3 regions of the Blautia sp. AF32-4BH genome follow, and region 3 is predicted to be linked to each of the others. Evidence: riboswitches for the same ligand, from Rfam matches in the RefSeq annotation. Region 3 holds a riboswitch; each other region holds the start of a gene.
The links. Region 3 has a riboswitch for cyclic di-GMP ahead of DWZ44_RS04775 (hypothetical protein). Riboswitches for the same ligand answer to the same signal wherever they lie in the genome.
Positions count from the first base shown of each region.

Region 1: it holds a riboswitch for cyclic di-GMP, as region 3 does, so the genes downstream of both, DWZ44_RS16125 (ABC transporter substrate-binding protein) here and DWZ44_RS04775 (hypothetical protein) in region 3, are expected to answer to the same signal.
Region 2: it holds a riboswitch for cyclic di-GMP, as region 3 does, so the genes downstream of both, DWZ44_RS14295 (response regulator) here and DWZ44_RS04775 (hypothetical protein) in region 3, are expected to answer to the same signal.

Region 1 covers NZ_QTVL01000019.1:4,009-7,287, reverse strand. Annotated here, with positions in the region: gene DWZ44_RS16125 (ABC transporter substrate-binding protein) at 1-1,496, opposite strand, end outside; cyclic di-GMP riboswitch class I at 1,596-1,671, opposite strand; gene DWZ44_RS19580 (helix-turn-helix domain-containing protein) at 2,118-2,324, shown strand; gene DWZ44_RS16110 (glycoside hydrolase family 3 N-terminal domain-containing protein) at 2,348-3,279, opposite strand, start outside.
Region 2 covers NZ_QTVL01000013.1:70,044-73,322, reverse strand. Annotated here, with positions in the region: gene DWZ44_RS14310 (ParB/RepB/Spo0J family partition protein) at 1-611, opposite strand, end outside; tRNA gene DWZ44_RS14300 (tRNA-Arg) at 938-1,011, opposite strand; gene DWZ44_RS18255 (hypothetical protein) at 1,386-1,529, opposite strand; cyclic di-GMP riboswitch class I at 1,639-1,714, shown strand; gene DWZ44_RS14295 (response regulator) at 1,733-1,873, shown strand; gene DWZ44_RS14290 (DUF3878 family protein) at 2,048-3,046, shown strand.
Region 3 covers NZ_QTVL01000003.1:1,657-4,935, forward strand. Annotated here, with positions in the region: partial or broken gene DWZ44_RS04760 (hypothetical protein) at 1-167, shown strand, start outside; gene DWZ44_RS18390 (CHAP domain-containing protein) at 266-436, shown strand; partial or broken gene DWZ44_RS19460 (glucosaminidase domain-containing protein) at 420-635, shown strand; gene DWZ44_RS19465 (hypothetical protein) at 749-841, shown strand; gene DWZ44_RS04770 (helix-turn-helix domain-containing protein) at 1,121-1,438, shown strand; cyclic di-GMP riboswitch class I at 1,574-1,649, shown strand; gene DWZ44_RS04775 (hypothetical protein) at 1,787-2,290, shown strand; partial or broken gene DWZ44_RS04780 (ATP-binding protein) at 2,686-3,279, shown strand, end outside.

The DNA of each region.
Region 1 (3,279 bases), on a different contig from region 3:
CCATTGATTTTTGCAACATATAATGGTGTATCTGAACTCTTCGCTGTCATCATGCCAACCCGGCTGCTGGTGCATTCTCCTTTGTACATAGAAGAAGTGAAATAATAATATGGTGCCAGAGCCAGCTGTGCATCATTTTCTTCTCTGATCGTAGTTAAAATGGAAGATGCTGCATCACGGCCATTTCTATCGTTCAGTGAAATGGAATATTCATTTTCAAAATTCACCGTTGCTTTTTCTTCTGGATCTTTACGATTCATTACACTGCGAAAAGTATCATAAGCCTGTATTTCATCCATTTCCCCTGACAGTAATCCGTGAACAGCCTCAAGACTTGCATCAAATGATTTTTGGGCGGAATATCGGATATAAACAGCATTATGATTAATTTCCTCTTCCAGTCCAGGCACATCCTGCATCATGGTTGGAACATCTGTATTCAATGAAATAACACCGCTTCCATCCGCAATCAGCTTTTGCCCCTCTTCTGAAATCATACAATCCAGCACATCCAGCGCAGTATCCAGTTTCTCCCGGTCTTTTTCCAGGTTTTTGTTAAATGCAATGTTTAAGGACGGAGTCATGTACACATAGGATTCATCCGATGTCTGTGAAAAGTAAGGAATACGGATCAGCTCCGCATCCATCTGTTTCTGCAGCTGCTGCATAACCGTCGGATGTCCATGAAACATTGCTGATTTTCCTTCGACAAACATCTGGGTTCCTGTATTGATATCAATATTGATATCTTCTTTACCAAAATGCGAGTCCTTAAGAAACTGACTGGTTTCTGAAAAAATACGTTTCCATAATACATCATCAAACTTTACTTCATCCGCTGCAGTCTCTGCACCGTTTCGCCATTCAATACCATCCAGGCTTGTAAACTCACCGATTGCCGCCGCCTGGATGATTTCATTATTAGACCAGTCTTCCCCAAGATCCATGGAATACGGTTTTATGCCATTATCATAAAACTGCTGACAGGCCTGTACATATTCCTCATAATTTTCTGGAATCTTTACGCCATACTGATCAAACAGTGTTTTGTTGGCAATGATCGTCTGCGGAATACCACAGATTGGCAGCCACTGGATTTCATCCTCCGCATTCTTATAATATTGCACCGCATAAGAATAATACTTGGAAACAACATCATAAGAAGCAAAATCCATAAGATAAGGCTGTAAGTCCTGTGCATCTGTTCCAGAAAATCGACGTACTGTTATAATATCCGGTAATTCATCATGTTCTTTAAAATAACTGTATAAATCGGTATCATTGTTACCTATAATAAATTCAATATCCTGATCTGGAAACTGTTCATGGATATAGGGTGCAATATTTTTCATCAAACGATTTTCCCACAGATAAACGGTAAGATGATCATCATTTATAGATACTTCTTTCTTTGACTGTCCACATCCAGACAAGACAGCAGATGCTACAAGTACACCTGACACCACTGCTATCAGACAACGTTTTGCCTTTTTCATACTTTTATTTTCCTCATTCTTTCCTGATAAAATCATTATTGTTACGTCTATGAAATAACACCGTAAAAAAGCACCGTCAGACAGACAGTGCATCTCATTTTATGCAACTGGCTGCCATTTTACAGGCCCTGTAGCTTTGCGTCCCAGACTTTCATCTGGTTTGCCAATTTCCTTATTATAGCTTTAATCTTATGTAAAAAACTGATTTTATTATACTTTAGTGTTCTACTATACACAAGAAAAAAATTAACATTTTAACGTTCAAAAACAAAAAAAGAACAGCCGATACATATACTCGAACTGTTCTCTTACTTCCGAAGTCCACGCAGCATTGACATTACTGTTTCCTGCTCATTTGTACTCAGATCATTCCATATCCCTAGAACTTCTTTCTGTTTTTCTGTCAGATTCTCTGAATTATCTTCCCGAAAAAACTGCGATAATGTCACGCCCAAAGCTACACATATTTTTTCAAGTGTGATCAGCGACGGCAGGTTTTCCTGCTCTGGTTCATATGGTACTTACAATTCCACGTTGTATGTGATAAACTATTATTGTCCATTTGGACTACCTTTACAATCCTTTTTACAACAAATATACTTATTATATCGAAAAAATAATATGAAAATATCTGCAGAAATTATTAAGATATTGCCAAAACATAGAAAACAAATCACGGAGATAACAGAAACCACACTTCCCATCGGACAGATCGCCCTGCAGACCGGCTTCAGCCAGCAGTCCTATTTCGGAAAATGTTTCCGTGAAAAAATGAACTGCTCCCCACGGGAATACCGCAAGAATAGAACCGAATGCCGCTTTGTATAAAATGGCATCCGGTTCTGTTCTTTTTATTTCGCTGCGGCACTTGCCCAAAACGCTCTGTTTCTTCCCGCAACCCATTTATTTTCTTTCACACAGTAGCTTCCTCTTAAACGAATATCTTCTGAAGAACTTCCGACCTCTACTGCATATCGTCCTTTTTCCACTTTCCAGTGCATATCAATGTCCAGAAAAGCCATTTGATCCGTTTTCACCTCAAAGCATACCGTTTTCTTTTCGCCCTTTCGCAGGTGAATGCGCTTAAAACCTGCCAGTTCTTTTACTGGTCTTGTCAGGCTGGCATATTCATCTCGTAAATAAAGCTGGACGACCTCATCTCCTTCACAGCTTCCCGTGTTCTCAACAGCGCAGGAGATCTGAACCGTATCTGCTGCCTTTTCATTTCCCATCGAGATATGTAAATCCGAATATGTAAATGTTGTATACGACAGTCCGTATCCAAAATAATATCTCGGTCTGTGCGGCATATTCACATAATTGGCAAAACCGATACTGCCGCTCTGATCCCAGGAGGAACCATATGGATGATTGTAATAAACCGGAAGCTGTCCCACTCCATAAGCAACGGTAACCGGAAGTTTTCCTCCCGGATTATATATTCCGGTTAAAATATCAACTACTGCTTCTGCTCCTGTTTCCGATGGACTCCATGCTTCCAGAATAGCATCTAAATATTCCTCTGCAGCATCACTGGAAATCGGTCTTCCATCAAAGTGAACGCCAACCAATGGTTTTCCAAGCTGCGCAGCCTTGCGAATAAATGCATCCTGACATTTTGGAAGGTTAATATCAGTACTGTCAATTCCTTCTCCCATTGATGCCATGGAACACGTTCCGTGCTTACCGCCAAGCGTCAGTATCACAATGTCTGCCTGCTTTGCTGCCTGCAGCGCTTCTTCAAAATGACTTTCGTCGTTTCCTGCAATCGGATAGCCATATG
Region 2 (3,279 bases), on a different contig from region 3:
ATCAGCTTTGTCAGTGAAATATAACGCTGCACTTGTTTTGGGCTATCACCACAATCCTCACTGATAATATCTATCGAACGTTTTCTTGTTTTTTTGTGGTCAACTTGGCTCTTTTTTCGACCACTTTTTCTTTTCAATACGTCATTCTTTAATTTGTAAGCAAAAGCCTTTTCACTGTAGCTGATCCGTTCTCTATGAAGATTCGAATCCACCATGCTTAAGATGGAATCATCTTCACTTAATACCCGGATGATCACCGGTACTTTACGGTATCCAAGTTTCTCTGCAGCATGTTTTCTTCTGTGACCGGATATGATTTCATAGTAGCCATCCGGTACCGGTCTGACGATCAGCGGATTTAAGATTCCATATTTCTCAATGCTTTCCTGCAGAAGAAACATTTCCTTATCATCTTTCACCTGAAACGGATGCTCCTTAAAAGGGCGGAGACGTTCAATCTCAATTTCTATGATTCTTTCTTCTTTTTCTCCTGATTGTCTGTTTGCATCAGTCATCTTGACTCCTTTCCTCCAGGATTCAGGAAATAAAAAATGCCTGCCTGGAACTTTTGTTGTAAGAAAAGTTCCAAACAGACATTGCCGTTTGACTATTAGCTGTAGCTAATAGAATTGAATACTGTTTCAGCTAATTTATGTTTGCAGGTTTCGGAGAGATTGTTTCTTTTCCTGCCTTTTCTCTGATTTACATCCCCAAATAAGGGGTGACAACAGAGCGGAACCCAAATGTTAGCTGGACTCTTGAAAAACCATGTTTGCAAACCGGTGATTTTGATTAGCTGTCAGCTAACAAAAATCGGATTGTGTTAGCTGGAAATGGATCATTTTGAATGGAATTTCATGCCACGAACGTGATTAGAAAATAAGAAAAGCGTTCGCTGTCAGCTAATCCAGCTAACATTTTCGAACGCTTTGAAGCCCGTCGCCAAGAGGATTTGAACCTCCGACCCCTCGCTTAGGAGGCGAGTGCTCTATCCAGCTGAGCTATGACGACACATGCCGCAAACCCTTGATTTTACTGGGTTTCTGGGATTTTTCCCTTCGGCCATATATAAGATTATCAACTCTTTTTCGAGTTGTCAATCTACAGATTTTTTTACTTTGGTAACATTAGAACGTTCCCCAAATTGGGGAATGCTTTGTTGTCACCTTTGGCATTTTTCAGAATAGATTCGAACTGAAAGTTGTTTTTCATTTTTTCCCTTTGGGGAATGCCTCGGCTTTCTCTTAGGAGGGGGACGCTCTATCCTGCTGAGCTACAGAAACAAGAATTATAAATGTTTCAGCCAGGTCAGAAACAAAAATATTATACTATATTTTTGCTGCTTTTTCAAGACGAAACACATACTTGCGATTCCGCAGTTTACTTCAGGAATTTTCCATTGTGAGTACCTGATAAATTCTCTTATAGGCTTTTTCATAGGTCCAGCAGCCTTCGACATTGTTGTAGTATTCATTATTTTTTTCGACAACATATTCTAAATCGTTTTCTGTTATGAGTCTGTATTTCATCGTACACCTCCAATGTTAAAAACAGTAATCTGCCAAAATCCAGAGGTCATTATATCATATTCCGATGGGAAAGGAGAAGAGAGTCTTACAGCAATGAATTAAAATAAAAAAAGAATCTCGGCAAAGCAGTCGAAAGGCTGTGACGCAAAGCTACAGGGCCTGTAAAATGGCAGCCAGCTGCGTAAATATGGAACATTTCGGTGATGGATGGCATCGAGGCGACGAAAAAAATTCGAAACAGTGTGCGTGAGGACAATGATGTTCCGATTTTTGCGATGACAGCAAATACCTTTGCAACGGACCGCAAGCGGTGCGCGGACGCGGGCATATTCCGAAACCGGTGAATTTAAAAGAGATTCAGACGACGCTGGACGAGAAAGTGCGGACGGCATGCGCCGGATAACGGGACGGATTAATAACAGAAAAATTTGGAGAAGGGGCTCTACTGCTTTGGATTGCAGTGGAGCCTTTTTATGGTGTATCATAGGAAGTAAAAGAAAACAGGGGAGAATCACGGAATGGAAATTGCAGAAAATATCACATGGACCGAGGAACTGGAAAGGCTGGATGTGCTTCTTTCGCAGGGGCAGTTCGAGCTGCTGCTTCCGGGTGAGCGGTACGGTGGAGGAGAAAAGGAGATCTGGCTTGTCTATCTGATGAACGATGCGGCAGAGAGCTTTCTCGTTTTTCATGACGCGGAGCTGACGGGAACGTATCAGAAGGAATACGAGGGAGAAATAGATGCTGCACTGGAAAAAGACGGGGAGCAGTACGTTCTGATCGTGCGGCAGGGAGAGACGGTGTGCACGCTGTTTTTCAGCCGCCTTTCACTGGAAGTGCATCTGTTTGATTACGGAAAAACGGGTCATTTCTGGGTGGACGGATACGAGTATCTGCGGCAGATTGAGTTCCGTATTGCGATCCTGCGGGACAAGCTGGAATACCTCGGCGAGGCGTTCTGCACCGAGGAAGAAATGCGTCTGGCATCGCTGGCCAATTTCCCGCCGCTCAATTTCTGCTGCTACCCGGCCGTGCCGGATCAGTATCTCGTACCGTCATGCCCGTGGTGGGAAGCGACGGAAGAGGCAATTACGGAGATGAAAAAACTGGCATCGGAGGCAGGCGATAAAGTGCTGCTGTGGTATCTTGCACTTTATGAAAAATGGCAGGGAAAACTCCTCGCAAAACAGATCGCAAAACTGCTGCATACGAGCCGCCACGCGAAAGTCGTGGATTTACTGGAAAAAAAACTGGCCCGCGAAGCACAGAATTATCCGAAACGACGCTTCACCGGCGAAGAAGGAACCCAGATCCGAAAAATCCAGGAGCAGGCAATGAAACGGAAAAAGATACTGGAAGCCGAAGGAAAACGCGCATCATTGCTGCGCGAGGAGCCATTCTTTTATGCACGGGATTCGGTGGAATATAAGGTCCATCTGATGATCTGGGGAACGAGAGGGAAAGAGCGGGTTGTGGAGGTTGAGACGTTTAAAATTTCCAGAACGCAACGGCAATGATCAGCTCCTTTACGGATGAGCCGGAAGTGATTCAGTTTTAATACCAGTAGACAAGAAGTCCCCCGCTTCTAAAGTGGTGGGATGAATTGTTAAAAGAAACATAACGGCAGTGGCGGGCGGAGAGAAATCGGTATCCTCCACAGACATGAGGCAAGTCACAGTCGAACTATTTTCGACATGTCAGACTCCGTGAAAATACCGACTGTGAATTGAAACAAGGGATAAGGTAAAAT
Region 3 (3,279 bases):
CCAGCTTTTCGGATTTTATTACCAGATACACGGCAGTGAGTTCCACCAACAAGCAGACGCAGATTGCAGAGTATTATGCTCTGGATCCGGATAATGGGCTGACCATGAACCTGGGTGTGAACCCGCTTCTGCAGTTTGGGTTAAAGGAGACCAGGGAGATGTTGTGCAGCATTCGGATGAATGGTGTGATACCTGTGTGTCTGCTGCAGGGATCAGGGCAGGATGCAGTGAGTTGATCGGCAGGGAGTGCGGCGTGGAGGAATACGTGAAGATCTTCAGGGAGGTGGGGATCTGGATCGAAGACGGAACCATCACGCCGGAGCCGGGTTATGTGATTGTGTATAACTGGGACAAGGCCACACAGCCGAATGACGGGTACAGTGACCATATCGGTTTTGTGGAGGAGGTTTCCGGTGGGAATGATTACTGCTATTGAAGGTAACCGGGGTGAAAAGGTTGACAGAAGGGTGATCCCCCTGGGATGGGGATATATCCGCGGATATGCGGCTCCGCAGTATGAGAAGGCTGTGAAAGGAACCGGCGGGAATCCTGGTACAGGAAAGAAAAGTGTGGAAGCTGTGGCGAAGGAAGTGATTGCCGGAAAGTGGGGGAACGGCGAGGACAGAAAGAAGAGACTGCAGGCTGCAGGGTATGATTATCCGGCAGTGCAGGCGAAGGTGAATGAGCTGGTGAAAAGTAGCAACAAAAAGAGTGTGGAAACTGTAGCAAAGGAAGTCATTGCCGGAAAGTGGGGAACGGCGGGGACAGAAAGAAGAGACTGCAGGCTGCGGGATATGATTATGGGGCAGTGCAGAGAAAAGTGAATGAGTTGATGAGATAGTAGGAAGCCTGCTGTTGTCTGTGGAGAAATCTGCGGATGATGGCAGGCTTATTTTTTTGTTTGAGGTTTCAAACTTTTATGTGACAAACATAACTGTCTGTGCTATTATAAAAACGATATAAGCGAAAATGACTTTTGCGGAAACGAAAGTATCTTTATATTTTTTTATCCGTATACTTCCTATAATGGGAATGAATACTTGCAAAGTTGATTACTAATATTTTTTCATTATTACAGGTACAATAAGAACATGTAATAGCGGAAATGAGGTATAGTTACTTGCAGATAGAGAAGTATATTGCGGATAAAATAACATTTTTGTGTGAAAAGCGTGATATCAGTAAATATAGATTATCGCAGCTGTCGGGAATTTCCCAGTCATCACTGGGAAGAATCATGGCGCAGGAAAACCTGCCGTCGCTGATTACACTTGAAAAAATATGTGCAGCTTTGGGCGTGACATTATCACAGTTTTTTCAGGAAGGTAATTCAGAGAATCTGACAGAAAAACAGAAAGAAGTTTTAAGGATATGGAACAATCTGAGTACAAATGAGCAGGAAACAGTAATGTCAATGCTGCGTGGACTTCGGAAGTAGGAGAACAGTTCGAGTATATGTATCGGCTGTTCTTCTTTTGTTTTTAGGCGTTAAAACGGTAATGTTTTTCTTGTACATAGTCGAGCATTAGAGTATAATAAAACCAGTTTTTTTTCATATGTTTAAAAGCTATAATAAGAAAAACGGCAAAACAGATGAAAGTCTGCGACGCAAAGCTATAGGGCCTGTAAAATGGTAGCCAGTTGCCACGTTAAAGATGCATTGTCTGCAATGACAATGCTTTTTTCATTTTTGGAGATTAAAAAGAAACTAAAACAGGCAATAATTGGTGGATGCTAAAATATAAAAATGAAGTAGATAAAAACGCAGGTGTAAAGGAAATCGGTTATGTGGAAGAAAATTAAGTCAGCACAGGAACAAAAAAATACATTTAGGATAAAAAAAGAGTTATGGATTCCGGTATTTGTATTGATGATCGGTTTGGTTGTTCTGGTGAATATAGACATTCGTGCGGATAGCAGTCAAAGGGATTTGATAAGGTCAAGAGCTGAATTAAACGCAGTAACGTATGCAGATCATATGAAGGCTGATATCGTGAGGGGAATTGATATTACAAATACTTTTGAACAGATTGTTATTAGTGAAAACGGAAAAATTTCCATGTTCTCGAAAGTTGCAGAGAATATGATGGCAGATTATATCCAGAGTATTCAGATCGCACCAGACGGCGTAGTGACTGAGATTTATCCGGAAGACGGAAATGAGGCTGGAAAGATAGATCTTATTTATGATAAAGAACGAGGAAAGATATCTTGTTATGCCAGAGACAATGATGTGATAACCATGCAGGGACCATTTTCTTTGAAACAGGGTGGAACGGGATTGCTGTAAGAAATCCGGTGTATGTGGAGCAGAAAAATGGCGAAAGGACATTTTGGGGATTTACAATTGTAATTATTCGTGTACCGGATATATTCGCTGATTCTATAAAGTCACTTACCGATTTTAGCTATGAATATAAGTTGTCTAAAAGTATTGCACCGTGGGATGAAACATACGAAGAAGTGTATGGCTCAGTTGTGGAAATGATTGATCCTGTCACATATACTTTCGAATTAGGTGACAGTCAATGGATTCTGGAAGTGATGCCTGAAAACGGATGGAATAGCAATGAAAAGTTATATAGACTATGGGGCTGCGGTTTACTGATTGTTTTGCTTTTAACTGGATTTGTTTTTATGATTATGTTACTGCACAGGACACAGGAATCGGAAAACACAGTAGTGGAATTAAATAAAAAACTGCAGAAAGCATTGGAGCAGGCGAAAACAGCCAGTGTTGAAAAATCTAATTTTCTGTTTAATATGTCACATGATATACGTACTCCTATGAATGCAGTTATTGGTATGACGTCATTAATAAGACATGATGCAGGAAATAAAGATAAAGTAATAGAGTATGCAGATAAAATAGATATTTCATCCCAGCATCTGTTAGGGATTATTAATGATATTCTGGATATGAGCAAAATTGAGGCAGGAAAAACAGTTTTTAAATACGATGATTTCTCTATTCTGAATTTTATACAGGAAATCAATAATCTATTTCATTCACAGATAGATGAAAAGAAACAGATTCTTACAACAAAGAAAAATATCCGACATGAGTGGGTGAACGGGGATCAGCTTCGCCTGATGCAGATTTTCAGCAACCTGCTTTCTAATGCAGTGAAGTACACGCAGGAAGGTGGAGAAATTCAGTTTCTGGTAGAAGAATGTGAAACAAATTCATCCGTCCATGCAAAGTACCGTTTCTTAGTCAGGGATAATGGAATAGGAATGTCAGCAGATTTCAAAGATAAAATCTTTGATGCTTTTACC